DNA from 2 places in the Deinococcus hopiensis KR-140 genome. Region 2 is predicted to be linked to the other one. Evidence: riboswitches for the same ligand, from Rfam matches in the RefSeq annotation. Region 2 holds a riboswitch; the other holds the start of a gene.
The links. A riboswitch is a leader RNA that binds a small molecule or an ion and turns the genes downstream of it on or off. The one in region 2 is predicted to bind thiamine pyrophosphate.

Region 1: another riboswitch for thiamine pyrophosphate. It lies ahead of B9A95_RS16245 (thiamine ABC transporter substrate-binding protein); the one in region 2 lies ahead of thiC (phosphomethylpyrimidine synthase ThiC).

Annotation. Positions count from the first base shown of each region.
Region 1 is NZ_FWWU01000009.1:562,708-569,911, reverse strand. Features, by position in the region: gene B9A95_RS36585 (HAD family hydrolase) at 1-93, shown strand, start outside; gene B9A95_RS16265 (hypothetical protein) at 90-557, shown strand; gene B9A95_RS16260 (MDR family MFS transporter) at 620-2,230, opposite strand; gene B9A95_RS16255 (MarR family winged helix-turn-helix transcriptional regulator) at 2,227-2,703, opposite strand; gene B9A95_RS16250 (NUDIX domain-containing protein) at 2,752-3,219, opposite strand; gene B9A95_RS37200 (NUDIX hydrolase) at 3,293-3,571, opposite strand; TPP riboswitch at 3,665-3,777, shown strand; gene B9A95_RS16245 (thiamine ABC transporter substrate-binding protein) at 3,834-4,862, shown strand; gene B9A95_RS16240 (ABC transporter permease) at 5,174-6,712, shown strand; gene B9A95_RS16235 (serine hydrolase) at 6,757-7,204, shown strand, end outside.
Region 2 is NZ_FWWU01000004.1:105,252-112,455, reverse strand. Features, by position in the region: gene B9A95_RS03785 (cobaltochelatase subunit CobN) at 1-3,096, shown strand, start outside; gene B9A95_RS03780 (class I SAM-dependent methyltransferase) at 3,093-3,884, shown strand; gene B9A95_RS03775 (VWA domain-containing protein) at 3,932-5,593, shown strand; TPP riboswitch at 5,668-5,779, shown strand; gene thiC (phosphomethylpyrimidine synthase ThiC) at 5,885-7,204, shown strand, end outside.

The sequences.
Region 1 (7,204 bases), on a different contig from region 2:
TCCGCTGCCTCCAGAATCCCAAGCCTGACTAAAGGGGCAATCGTTGGTTGGGTGACGGGCTTCGCGTCCAGACGCGCCTACGCTGGGGCATGAACACCTTCAGCCGGTCCGTGCTGCTTGGCCTCGCGCTTCTCGTTCCGGCGGCTGGACTGGGAGCGGCGGGCGCGCAACGCATTCTTCCCATGCTCTCCGCCCCCGCCACAGACGCCGAGAAGGCCGCTCTGACGCGGGGACGCGCTCTGGTGGCCGACTTCTACGCGGTAAAGGTGGAGGGGTTATGGAAGTCCTTCACGCCCGAATTGCAGGGGGGCTGGGGCTCACTGGGGTCGTTACGCGCCTACCGTGAGGCCGGAGTGCAGGCGTACGGAGCCGAGCGCCAGGTGTTGCGCGAGTGGACGTTCACGGACGGGGGCGTGGCCTATTACGTCCGCAGCGCGCGCTTCGAGGAGGACCCGAACACGCTGTGGAACGTGGTGGTGGGCTTCGACGCGGCGGGCCGGGTCAGCGTCTTCGGCATCATGGAGGACGACGAGGAAGTCTCGGGCCCCTCGGCGTAAGAGGGCAGGCACGGCAAGGGGCCACAGACGTTCGGCGTCTGTGGCCCCTTGCCGTGCCTGCCTCAGTCCGTGGCCGCCGGTCCCTCCGCCTTCGCCGTGCGTGGCGCCGCCTGGCGTCCGGCCAACGGGCGCTCGGGCAGGAAGACCGTGACGAGGAAAGCCCCGCCCACCAGCAGCCCCGCGATCAGGAACACGTGATCAATGGCCCCGGCCATCACGCCGCGCAGGGCCGCGACGATGGGCGTGAAGAGTTCGGCGTGGCCCAGTTTCCCCAGCGCTGCCTGCAACTGGCTGCTCGCCTCCGGGCTGGACAGCAGGTTGGGATTGGCGATGGCCTCCTGCATGGGCGCAGGCAGGGTCCGGGCTACGGCAGGGAGCTGCGCGCCGAGGTCATGCGAGAGACGCGCGTTGACGAGCGCCCCGAACAGGCTGACGGCCAGCGTCCCACCGATCTGCCGGAAAAACTGGTTGCCCCCGGTGGCGCTGCCCAGCAGCTGGCGCGGTGCGGCGTTTTGCACGGCGAGGGTCAGCTGGCTGTTGACTGGCCCCAACCCGATGCCCAGCAGCACCATCAGGCCCACCGCGAGCGCGAGGGAGGTGGCTGTGCCCAGCCCCGTGCAGAGCAGCAGCGCCACCGTGGCGACGAAGCCGCCCGCGATAATGAGGCCTTTGTACCTCCCGGTGCGGCTGACCCACTGCCCGCTGAGGGTACTTGTGGTGATCATGCCCAGCATCAGCGGCGCGAGGGCCATGCCGCTGCCGCTCGCCGTACTGCCGCGCACGCCTTGCATGTAGAGCGGCAGATACAGAATTGCCGCGTACATCCCCGCGCTGGTCAGGAATCCGGCGAGGCTGGCGAGCGAGATGGCCGGATCACGAAGCAGGCGCAGGTTGAGGATGGGCCGCTCCTGCCCACGGCTGTGAAGCACATACCCGCCGCCCAGCATCACGGTTCCGGCCAGCAGGCCCAGGATACAGGCGCTGTCCCAGGCGTAAGTTCCGCCGCCCCACGACAGGGCGAGGGTCAGCGTGGTCACGGCCCCGGCGAGCAGCGCTGCGCCAAGCGTGTCGAAAGGCTGGTGGGTCCCGTCCCGGGGAGGTGCGGGCAACCGGAAAAAGCGCCCGATAAAGTAGATCGCCAGCAGCGCGAAGGGCACGTTTACGAAAAACACGCTGCGCCAGCCCAGGTGATCGGTCAAGAAGCCGCCGACGAGCGGTCCCACCACGCTGCTCACGCCCCAGACCGCGCCCGTATAGCCCTGATACCGCCCGCGCTCAATGGGCGTGAACAGGTCCGCGATGGCCGTGAAGCTCATCGCCATGAGGGTGCCACCGCCGATGCCCTGGAGGGCACGCAGGGCGATCAGTTGCCCCATGCTCTGCGCCAAGCCCAGCAGCACGCTGCCCAGCGCGAACACCACGATGCCCGCCAGCAGCAGTGGGCGGCGGCCATAGCGGTCGCTGACGGTCCCGACGATGGGAATGGTGATGGTGGTGGTCAGCGAGTAGGCGGTAAAGGCCCAGGCATACAGGTGAAACCCACCCAGATCGGCGATGACGCGCGGCATGGCACTTCCCACCACCGTGAGGTTGAGGCTGGAGAGAAACAGGACGGTGAGGACGCCCGCGAACGCGAGGATCTTGTCCCGCTGAGAGAGGGAGGCCGTGTTCATTCGTTCTCCTTTCCACTGGGAACGAGGGCTGTCTCCAGGTCCTTCAACGCCAGCAGGGCCGCGTTGACCCGCTTGGCGGGGAGGTGCCCGAGCTGCGCGCGCGCAATGTCCTGCGCCACTGCGCGGGTGTGCGCCCGCGTCGACTCGCCCTCGGGGGTCAGGCGAAGGCGGAGTTTGCGGAGATCGGTGGAATCGGTCACGCGCTCCAGCAGGCCCTGGTTCGCCAGCTTGGTCACGATGCGCGTCACTGTAGGCGCGGGCAGGCGGTGGTATTCGGCCACCGTGGAGGTCGTGTCGAAGCCGTCCATGACGGCGGCGCGCACAAGCACTTCCTTGGTGCCGAGCTTCATCGCCGCCTGAAGGGGTTCGTCGAGGGCCTGACGAAGGCGCCGCAACAGCCGCAGCACCTGGCGCACCAGTAGATACGACCCGTCCGTGGAGACACCGGACGCGAAAAGAGAAGAAGGAGTCATTTCATTTGGAAGTATTTCAAATGAAAAAAGAGGGGAAGATGGGCTGCCTCACCTTTCTCCGTACACCCGCAGCAGCTCCAGACCGTTCACCTGCTCTGAGACGCGGGCGCCCCCCAGCAGATGCGCTTCCAGTACCGCTGGAAGCCACAGCAGCACGTCCTGAGGCAGGGCGTCCAACGCAAACCAGCCCACTTCGGAGGTTCCCGCGAGGGGCTGGGGCGCGCCCTCCCATTGCGCAGCCACGAAGAAGAAGTCCGCGCCTTGCACGCCTCCGAGGTCATAACGGCTGACGCCGAGGGCACGCAGGGCCGCAGGCTTTACCCGGACGCCCACCTCCTCCAGCGCCTCCCGCACGGCGGCCTCGGCCAGGCCCTCACCCGGTTCGACGTGGCCGCCGGGCAAACCCCACAGCCCGTTGCCGTAGGACACGCCCGAGCGGCGGCCCAGCAGGATACGTCCCGCGGAATCGAGGAGAATCGCCCAGGCCACGAGATGAAAGCTTCGGTCCGGAGTCATGGCCCTACGCTACGTTCTCAGCGCAGGGAGTGCACCCGCATCACGTCCTCGCAACTGCTCGCTGACGGACACGTTACCGCGCAGTTGGGCCTCCGGCACGGCGGATAGCCAGGGCAACACCTCTCCGGGCAACTTCTCGGGAGCAAATCCACTCCACCTCGGAAGTCTTGCGGAGGAGCTGAGGCGCACCTTTCGAGCTCCGTGCTGTAGACGGAAAATCCGTGCCCCGCGCGCCGTCCATCCGGTACCACCGCACGCCCAGGGCGGAAAGGTCAACGGGCCGAACGGGCAGCTCCACTTCCCCGCAGAACTCGCGCACCGCCGCTTCGGGCAGACCCTCGCCGTCTTCCACCCGACCGCCCGAGCAGCACGGCTGCGCGCTCCTTCAAAACGGCCGTCCAGACCAGCGGGTTCACGGCCTCAGGGGAACGCGCTATCCTGCCCGTTGCGTCACCGGGGGTGCCCACGTTTTTCCCGCACAGGGAAACGGGGCTGAGAGAGTCCCCAAAGAACCTGATCCGGATCATACCGGCGGAGGGAGCGTGACGGGGCAACGGCCCAGTGGCCGCCCACCCCTGCTCTGCTTCCCCTTCGTGACGCGAGGGGGAATTTTTATGCGTAACCCGTACCTACTCGGCCTGCTGCTGGCAGGCGCAGCCCAGGCCCAAACGACACTGACGGTCATCACCCACGATTCTTTCAGCGTGGACAAAAAGCTCGTGGCCGCGTTCGAGAAGGCCAACAGTGCCCGCGTGCGCTTTGTGAAGGGCGGCGACGCGGGGGAACTCCTGACCCGCCTGATCCTGACCCGCCGCGCGCCCCTGGCCGACGTGGTGTACGGTCTGGACAATACCCTGCTGCCCCGGGCGCGGGCGGCGGGGCTGCTGGAGGCTTACAAGTCTCCGGCCCTGGCGAAGGTGCCCGCGGCCTACCGTCTGGACGAGGCGGGACTGCTCAATACCGTGGACTACGGTTACGTGGCCCTGAACTATGACCGCGCGGCCTTCGCCAAGCTGGGCCTGCCCCTGCCCAAGAGCCTCGATGACCTGAAAAGGCCCGAGTACGCCCGCCTGACGGTGGTGCCCTCCCCCGCCACGAGTAGCCCGGGCCTGGCCTTCCTGCTCGCCACGGTAAACCACTACGGCGAAGCGGGCGCGTGGGCGTGGTGGCGTGAGGCGAGGGGGAACGGCCTGAAGGTCACACGCGGCTGGACCGACGCCTACGAGAAGGACTTTTCCAAGAACGGCGGCAAATACCCCATCGTTCTGAGCTACGCGAGCAGCCCCGCCGCCGAGGTGTTCTACGCCGAGGGCTACGACGCCGCCAAGCCCCCTGCCCAGGCCCCCACCGCCAACCTGTTCCTGCCGGGCAGCACCTTCTTGCAACTGGAAGGTGTGGGCGTCCTGAAGGGCGCGAAGCAACCCCAGTTGGCCCGTAAGTTCGTGGACTTCATGCTCTCGGGCGGCGTGCAGGCCGACATTCCCACCCGCATGTGGATCTACCCGGCAGTGGGCGGCACGAAACTGGACCCGGCGTTCAAGTTTGCGCAGGAACCGCAGCTGGCCCCCGTCAAGCCAGCCGTGCTGGGCAACCCGCAGCGGCTGGCGGACGCGTGGGTGGAGAAGGTGCTGCGGGTGCGGTGAGGGCGGGGTGGCCCCCTCGCTCCAAGCTGCAGTTACCCGTGGCTTCGCCAGGCCCTCTCCCACGAGGGCAGAGGGTCGACAACCGCCATTCCTCCGCACGCCTTTCCTCTTCACTGTTCAGCGCCCAGGCCTCCTTCAGCGGAATGGGACAGGCGGCCTCGCGTTCAAATGAGCGGTGGAGTCAAGCAACATCACGCTCCCCACCATTCTGCCAAGCGCAAGCGCAGCGGCCAGCTCTCCCCTCCTCCCACCGGAGGCTGGGGGCTGGGGGAAGCCGGAGTAAGATTCCCTGCCCCTTGTGTTCACCCTCCATGAACTCCAAACCCTGGCTCCTCGCCCTTCCCCCCCTCCTCTTCCTGCTGCTGCTGCTGGCGCTGCCCCTCGCCCGCATCCTGCTGGAGGGCGGCGTCAACCTCACCGTCTGGCTGGACCCCTACTTCCTGGGCCGCCTGACCTGGACCCTGACCCAGGCGGCGGCCTCCGCCGCCATCGCCCTTACCCTAGGCGCACCGCTCGCCTACCTCCTCTCCCGCCACACCGTCCCCGGCAAGGCCCCGCTGCTCCGGCTGCTGCTGCTGCCCTTCGTCACCCCCACGCTGGTGGCCGTCCTGGGCCTGACCGCGCTGCTTGGGCCGCAGGGCTGGCTGACCCGCCCACTCGGGCTGGATCTGTCCGAGACGCCCATCCTGCTGATCTTGGGCAACCTCTTCTTCAACCTGCCGGTCATGGTGCGCCTCGCGTACAGCGGCTTCTCGCGGGTGTCCCCAACGCTGACGGGGGCGGCCCGGACGCTCGGGGCAAGCAGCCTGCGCGCGGCGCTGACGGTGGCCCTGCCCCTCGCGCTACCTGGACTGGCGGCGGGCTTCATCCTGGTCTTCCTGTACTCGGCGCTGAGTTTCGGGCTGCCCCTGGCCCTCGGCGGCGAGCGCTACGCGACGCTGGAGGTAGAGATCTACACGCTGACGGCCTACCAGTTGCGGCTTCCCGAGGCAAGCGCCCTGATCGCTGGACAACTGGGGCTGACGCTGGGAACGACGTGGGCCTATGTCCGCCTGGCACGCGGCGGGGTGGGCGTGCCCGCCTCCAGTCTTCCCCGCGCCAGGGGGGGAACGGCGGCGCTGCTCTGGCTGCTGGTGGCGCTGGTCACGCTGATCTGCTTTGGACCGCTCCTGGCCGTGGTGGCGCGCGGGTTGCTGGGTTCGGCGGGCCCTACCCTGACGTACTGGCGGGGGATTGTGTCTGATCCCGATACACCGCTGCTGCTGGGCAACACGGTGCGCTTCGCCGTGCTGGCGTTACTGGGGGCGGCGCTGCTGGGGACGCTCCACGCCCTTGCCGCGTGGCGGGCACGGTCCCGGGTGCTGGACCTGCTCTCGCTGCTGCCGCTGATGGTCTCGCCCGTCAGCCTGGCGGTGGGTTACCTGCTGGCGTACCCGGCCCTCTCGGCCACACTGCCCATGTTGATCGCCGCGTACACGCTGCTCGGCTTTCCACTCGTCACGCGCTCGGTGCTGCCCGCCCTGCGCGCCCTGCCGCCACGGACCCTGGAGGCGGCCCGCACGCTGGGGGCCCCGTCCCTGGCCGCGCACCGCACCGTCACCTGGCCGCTGACCCTGCCGGCCTTGCGCAGTGGAGCTGCCCTCGCCCTCGCCACCGTCTTGGGCGAATTTGGAGCCACGCTGGTGCTGACCCGCCCCGAGTGGGCCACCCTCAGCGTGGGCCTGTACGAGCGCCTGGGCCGCCCCGGCGAGCGCAATCTGGGCGAGGCGTGCGCGCTGGCCTCCGCGCTGCTGCTCCTCTCAGCCCTGAGTTTCACCCTGCTGGACGCGGGGGAGGGGGAAGTGACCTGAGCCGGACCCATCCTTTGGAGAGGCGAGGGCCGCAAAATGGGCCGGTGCCCTTCGCCGCGTCTTCCCTCCTCCGCGCCGCCCTTGCCGGCCTGATCTTGGCAGGCCTGCTGCCTGGCTCTGCCCGTGCGGAGGCTTCCACGCCCCTCTTGCCGCCAGAACCGCCCACCTGCACCGAGGCGCCCGATCCAGCCCTCACGCTGGGCTTCTCCTCCACACCCGGCCGTCCCCTCCCCGCTGACGTGACAGGGCGGGTGGACTTCTACGCCGCTGTGTACGGCGAGAATGGTCAGGCCCTGCGCGACGTGCGGCTGGGCGACGTTGACGCCCTGCACCCCCTGGCGAGTGCCTTCAAGCCCCTCGTGGTGCAGGCCGCGTTGCAGGACGTGGACGCGGGACGGCTCACCCTGAACACGCTGCTGGAAACCACGCCGGGACGGCGAAGCATCGAAGGCTATCCTGCCGGGAAGAATTCGGTGGAGAAGCTGGGACGGC
Region 2 (7,204 bases):
CAGGCGGGGGGCGTGACCCAGGCGGGGGCCAACGTGGGCGCGCTGGAACGTCTCGGCGTGCCCGTGGTGCAGGGGCTGACGAGCGGTGGGGCGCGCGGACCCTGGGAGACCAGCGCGCGGGGTCTGAATCCCCTCGATACCGCCATGAACCTGGCCCTGCCCGAGTTCGACGGGCGGATTATCGGCGTGCCCTTCGCGTTCAAGGAGCAGGAGGCCGGGGAAGCCCGCCGATTGCAGGCGGACCCGGAGCGGACGGTTCGGCTGGCGGGCATTACGGTACGGCTGGCCCGGTTGCGGCACCTGCCCAACGTTGAGAAGCGGCTCGCCTTTATCTTCACCAACTCCACCGCCAAGGCGTCCCAGGTGGGCAACGCGGTGGGGCTGGACTCGGCGGCCTCGCTGCTGCACACGCTGCACGCACTGAAGGCCGCGGGATACGACGTGGGCAAGCTGCCCGAGACGAGTGACGCGCTGATGCACGCCCTCATCGGGCGCACGTCCTACGACGCGGCGCAGCTCACGCCCACGCAGCTCGCGCAGGCCGCTGCGAAGGTGCCCGCTGACCTCTATGCGCGGTGGTTCACGGACCTGCCTGTCAGCCAGCAACGCCGGATGCGGGAGCAGTGGGGCAACCCGCCCGGCGAGGCGTATGTGCATGACGGCTCCGTGGCGCTGGCGGGCCTCTCCTTCGGCAAGGTGTTCGTGGCGCTGCAACCCCCACGCGGGTACGGCATGGACCCGGACGCCATCTACCACACGCCGGACCTGCCGCCCACGCATCATTACCACGCGCTGTACCGCTGGATGCGTGAGCCGCCGGAACTGGGCGGTTTTGGAGCCCACGCCCTGGTTCACGTGGGCAAACACGGGACGCTGGAATGGTTGCCCGGCAAGGGCGCGGGCCTGAGCGAGAACTGTTTTCCCGACAGCCTGCTGGGCGACCTGCCCCTCTTTTACCCCTTCGTCATCAACGATCCCGGCGAGGGCACCCAGGCCAAGCGCCGCGCCCACGCCACCATCCTCGACCACCTGCCGCCGCCATTGACCCGTGCCGATACCTACGGGCCGCTGGCGGAACTGGCGGCGCTGGTGGACGAGTATTACCAGCTCGAACTGCTGGACCCCTCCAAGTTGCCCCTCCTCCAGGGGCAAATCTGGGACCTGGTGCAGAAGGCGGACCTGGGGACGGACCTGGGCACCATGCTGCGCCGGGACCACGGGGACCACGTGCACGCGTGGGACGACGAGTTCACCGAGGAGGGCGTGCCCGTAACCATCAGCGAGATGAACGGGGCGGACATCGCGCACCTGCTGGAAGACATCGACGGGTACCTGTGCGAACTGGGCATGGCGCAGATTCGGGATGGGCTGCATGTGCTTGGGCAGCCGCCCCAGGGTGAGGGGCTGCCCGAGATGCTGCGGGCCCTCACCCGACTGGCGAACGCGGAGGTTTCGGGCATGAATGCTGGCCTGGCCGGAGTGCTGGGGCTGGACCTGGGCGCATTGTTGGACGCGCCCGGCGCACGTCTGGCGCCTTGCGCCGCACTGGACGCCCTCGCGGGTCGCCCGGTCCTCACCCACGGGGACGCGCTGGAGGTGCTGGACGAACTCGCGCTGCACCTGTACCAGACCTTACAGGCGCGGGATTTTGACGCCTCCGCGATTCCCGAGGCTTTGGCCCTCTCGCTCGGCCTCCGGGAGGATTACGGCACGCTCCCCGAGACCCTGGACTACGCCTGCCGGGTCCTCAAGCCCAATCTGGACGCGACGACAGACGAAATCACGCACCTGCTCGCGGGCCTCTCCGGGCGGTATGTGCCTGCCGGGCCAAGCGGGGCGCCTTCCCGGGGCCTCGCGCACATCCTGCCCACGGGGCGCAACTTCTATGCCGTGGACCCCCGGGCGCTGCCCTCGCAGGCGGCGTGGACGGTGGGCAGCAGCCTCGCGCGGGAGGTGCTGGAGCGGCACCTGAAGGAAGCGGGCACCTACCCTGAACACGTCGCCATCAGCGTCTGGGGCACTTCCAACATGCGCACCCAGGGGGACGACGTGGCGCAAATCCTCGCTTTGATCGGCGCGCGGCCCCTGTGGCATCCTCAGAGCCGCCGCCTGACGGGCGTGGAACTCATCCCCCTCGCGGCGCTGGGCCGTCCCCGCATCGACGTGACGGTGCGGATCAGCGGCTTTTTCCGGGACGCCTTTCCCCACCTGATCACCCTGCTCGACGAGGCGGTCAACCTCGCCATGCAGGCGGACGAGCCGGAAGAACAGAATTATCTGCGCAAGCATTACGTCGCGGACCTGCGCGAACGCTTGAGCGAGTTGCCCCCGGAAGAGGCGCAATCCCGCGCCAGCTACCGCATCTTCGGCAGCGCGCCGGGCACCTATGGCGCGGGGATTCTGGACCTCATCCACGAGGGCAACTGGAAGGACGAGGCGGACTTCGCCCGCACCTTCATCAACTGGGGTGGGTATGCGTACACAGCGGCCGACGCCGGAACGGACGCCCGTGAGGACTTCCGCGCCCGCCTTTCGGTCACCCAACTCGTGCTGCACAACCAGGACAACCGCGAACATGACATCTTCGACAGCGACGATTACCTGCAGTTCTTCGGCGGGATGATCGCCTCGGTGCGGTCCCTGAGTGGCGCGCAGCCCCGGCAGTACTTCGGGGACACGGCCAATCCCGAGCGTGCCCGCGTGCGAGACCTGAAGGAGGAAGCCCTGCGCGTGTACCGCTCGCGGGTGGTCAATCCCAAGTGGCTGGAAGGTGTCCGCCGCCACGGCTACAAGGGTGGGCTGGAGCAGACGGCGACGGTGGATTACCTCTTTGGCTTCGACGCCACCGCGCAGATTGCCCACGACTTCATGTACGAGGGGGTGGCCCAGGCGTATGCGCTGGACCCCGAGAACCAGGCGTTCCTGCGGGAATCGAACCCCTGGGCACTGAACGCCATCGCTGGGCGGCTGCTCGAAGCCCACGCCCGCGACCTCTGGACCCCCGAACAGGCCACGCTGAACGCCCTGCAAAACCTGCTGGCCGAGAGCGAGGGCCTGCTCGAAGACCGGGGCGAGGCGGGACGGGTGCGGGGATGACCCTTCAGACGGACGTGTTCGGCGAATGGACGGCCGAGGTGCTCGCCGTCCGATCTGGGCGCTGGCAACCGGAACGTGACCGGGCCTTCTGGCAGGAGAAGGCGGCGCACTACGACGCGGGCCAACCGCCGCTTCCCAACACGGTGGCGTGGCTCAGGGAGCGGCTCACGGGTGCGGCGTCGCTCCTCGACGTGGGCGCGGGGACGGGCCGCCTCACGCTGCCCCTGGCGGGCGCGGTGGGGCGGGTGACGGCGCTGGACCACTCGCCCGACATGCTCGCCGTGCTACGCGCCAAGGGACCGCCCGCGTACCTGCACCTGCGGCAACAAGAACTCGCGGACGCCCTGCAAGACCCCACGCTCCCGCCCCACGACGCCGTGCTGAGTGCGTGGTCCCTGGCCTACCTGCCGGACCTGCGCGGAGCACTGACAGGCCTGCTGCGCCTCGCCCGCCGGGACCTCTTCCTGCTGGAGGACGATGGGGTGGGCAGCCCACACGTCACCCTGCGCCGCCAGCTCGCGGGGCAGCCCAGGCCCACGCGGGCCTCCAGCCTGCGCCGCGCCCTGCACGCGCTGGGGGCAGAGCCTGAACACCTTCAAATTCCCGAGGAACGCGAATTGACCTTTCCTGACACGGCGGCCCTGCTGGCCCAGGCACGCTTGCCCCTTGGTGCCGCGGAGGCGCTCGCCTTCCTGCGTCCCCACCTCACGCCCGAGGGGGAGGGCTGGCGCTACCGCTGGACCTTCGACGTTCACGCGCTGCATGTGCCCCTGGGGACCCGCCCGTGACCGCCCTCTATCCCCTCTCTGCCGTCGCGCACCAGCCAGCGCTGCGGATGGCCCTGTCGCTGCTGGCCGTGTCGCCCGATATCGGCGGCGTGCTGATTCGTGGGGACCGGGGTGCGGCGAAAAGCACGGCGGCGCGCGGACTGGCGGCGTTGCTGCCTTCCCGTCCGGACGGCACCCCCGCCCCCTTCGTGAACCTGCCTCTGGGGGCCACCGAGGACCGCGTGGTGGGCACCTTGGATTTGGACGCGGCCCTGAAGGGTGAAGTCCGCCTGAAACCCGGCCTGATTGCCGGGGCGGACGGCGGCGTGCTGTACATCGACGAGGTCAACCTGCTGGCGGACCATCTCGTGGACGTGCTGCTGGACGTGGCCGCGATGGGCGTCAACCGCGTGCAGCGCGACGGCCTGAGCGCCGAGCACTCCGCCCGCCTCGCGCTTGTGGGAAGCATGAACCCGGAGGAGGGGGGCCTGCGACCCCAGTTTCTGGACCGCTTTGGGCTGTGCGTGGACGTGCAGGCGCCCACAGGGTACGGGGAACGCGCGGAAATCGTGCGGCGGCGGATGGCGTTCGAGGCGGACCCGGCAGCCTTCACGGCCAGGTGGCAGGCGGAGGAGGCCATGCTGACCGCCCGCCTCTCTGCTGCCCGCGACCGCCTGCCCCAGGTGGCTCTGCCCGATGCCCTGCTGGACACCATCGCTGCGCTCAGTGCGGAGGCGGGGGTACGGAGCCTGCGCGCTGACCTCGTGCTGTACAGGGCCGCCCGCGCTTTGGCCGCGCTGGAGGGCCGGAGAGAGGTCCGGGAGGAAGACCTGCACCGCGTCGCTCCCCTCGTCCTGACCCACCGCCGTGACCCCCGGCTGCCCCCACCCCCTCCACCGCCCCCCGCACCACCGCAAGAACCGTCCACTCCACCCACCGAAGCGCCACAGGAGGCTTCCGCCCCTCCATCCCCGCAGGACGACCCGGAGGAGGTCTTCGCGCCCGCCGCAAATCCCGCACCTCTGGCCCTGCCCGCTGCCCCCACGCCCGGTGCAGGCGGGGGAGGGAGCGCGCAGGGCCGCACCGTTCGCACCGTACCTGACCCTCAGGCCGTCACGCTGGCCGTCCCTGCCACCCTGCGCGCCGCCCTGACCCGGACAGGGGCGTCGGGAGGCCCCATGACCCTGACCCGCGAGGACTTTCGCGCCCCTGTCCGCGAGGAGGTCACGGGCCGCCGCGTCCTGTTTGTGGCCGACGCGAGCGGCAGCATGGGCACCCGCGAGCGGATGGGGGCCGTGAAGGGCGCGGTGCTGGACGTGCTGCGTGAGCAGGGACGGCGGGACCGGGTGGCCCTGGTGACGTTTCGGGGGGCAGGGGCGACCCTCGCGCTGGACTTCACCACCGACGCGGCTGCTGCCGAGGCGGCCATTACCGCCGCGCCCACGGGCGGACGAACTCCCCTGGCCCACGCGCTGACCCTCGCCGCGCAGGTCCTGACGGGCGAGCAAGGCGCGCAACTCGTGCTGTTCACCGATGGACGGGCGAATGTGCCGCTGACCCCGGGAGGGGAGGCGTGGGCGGACGCGCTGGGGGCGGCCCGCGGCTTACGGGGCATCCCCACGCTCGTCGTGGATACCGAGACGGGACACGTGCGCCTGAACCGGGCGGCGCAACTCGCGGGGGTGATGGGAGCGGAGTGGACGGCCCTCTCCCCCGCCCCTGCGGGCTAGGGAAGCCGCCCGTCTCCGTCAGACAACCGCCGCGGCTCCCGGTTGACCCACGCCCTCCTCCGTGACACACTGCCCGGCGTCACTCGGGGTGCCAAGAAGGCTGAGAGGGCACGCGCAACTGCCGCGCCCAACCCGTTGAACCTGATCTGGTTAAGACCAGCGGAGGGAACGTGATGGGAACCCCAACTTTGATGTGTAGCGGCCTGCCCCCCTGCCGGGGTGGGCTTTTGCCGTATGGGTCTGTCCCCTCTCGCCCCTGCCGCTTTGCCGTCAGGAGCGCAGGGAGACGACATGACCGCCCACCGACCGGCCCGCAAGGGCATCACTGACCCCACCCCCACGGACCTCGCTCATATCACGGCGGGTCCCTTTCCAGGCAGCCGCAAGCTTTACCTGACCCCGGCAGGCCGCCCGGAACTGCGCGTGCCTGTGCGGGCCATCTCGCAGACCCCCACCACCGAACGTGTTGGAGGCGTGACGCGCACCACGCCCAACCCCGACGTGTACGTGTACGACGCGAGCGGACCGTACACCGACGCGAACGCCGCGTTCGACCTCACGCGCGGTTTACCTGCCGCCCGCACCTGGCTGGGCGGGGGCGAGGGGCACCTCACCCAGCTTCAGGCCGCCCGCCGGGGAATCATCACCCCCGAGATGGAATACGTGGCCCTGCGCGAGGCCCTGCGTCAGCCGGGAGATTTCGACCTGGACCACCAGCACCCCGGTGAGGGCTGGGGAGCCAGCCTCCCGCGCGAGGTGACGCCCGAGTTCGTCCGCTCGGAGGTGGCGCGGGGGCGGGCGATTATTCCCGCGAATGTGCGCCACCCTGAACTGGAGCCCATGATCATCGGGCGGGGTTTCCGCGTGAAGGTAAACGCCAACATCGGCAACAGCGCGGTGCGGGCCAGCGTGACCGACGAGGTGGAAAAGCTGGTGTGGGCAACGCGCTGGGGGGCCGACACGGTGATGGACCTCTCCACAGGCCCCGACATCCACCGCACCCGCGAGTGGATCGTGCGCAACAGCCCGGTGCCCATCGGTACGGTGCCCATCTACCAGGCGCTCGAAAAGGTAGGCGGCAAGGCCGAGGAACTGAGCTGGGACGTGTACCGGGAGACGCTGATCGAGCAGGCCGAGCAGGGCGTGGACTACTTCACGGTCCATGCCGGGGTGCGCCTGGCCCACCTGCCGCTGACAATGCGCCGGCGCACCGGCATCGTCTCGCGCGGGGGCAGCATCCTGGCCCGCTGGTGCCTGGCGCACCACCGCGAGAACTTCCTGTACACCCACTTTGCCGAGATCTGCGAGATCATGGCCGCCTACGACGTCTCGTTCTCGCTGGGCGACGGTCTGCGCCCCGGCAGCATCGAGGACGCGAACGACGCGGCGCAGTTTGCCGAACTCGGCACGCTGGGCGAACTGACGCAGGTGGCCTGGGCGCACGGGGTGCAGACCATGATCGAGGGCCCCGGCCACGTGCCCCTGCACCTGATCCGCGAGAACGTCGAGCGGCAGCTGTCGGTGTGCGGCGAGGCGCCCTTCTACACGCTGGGGCCGCTGACCACCGATATCGCGCCGGGCTATGACCACATCACCAGTGCCATCGGGGCG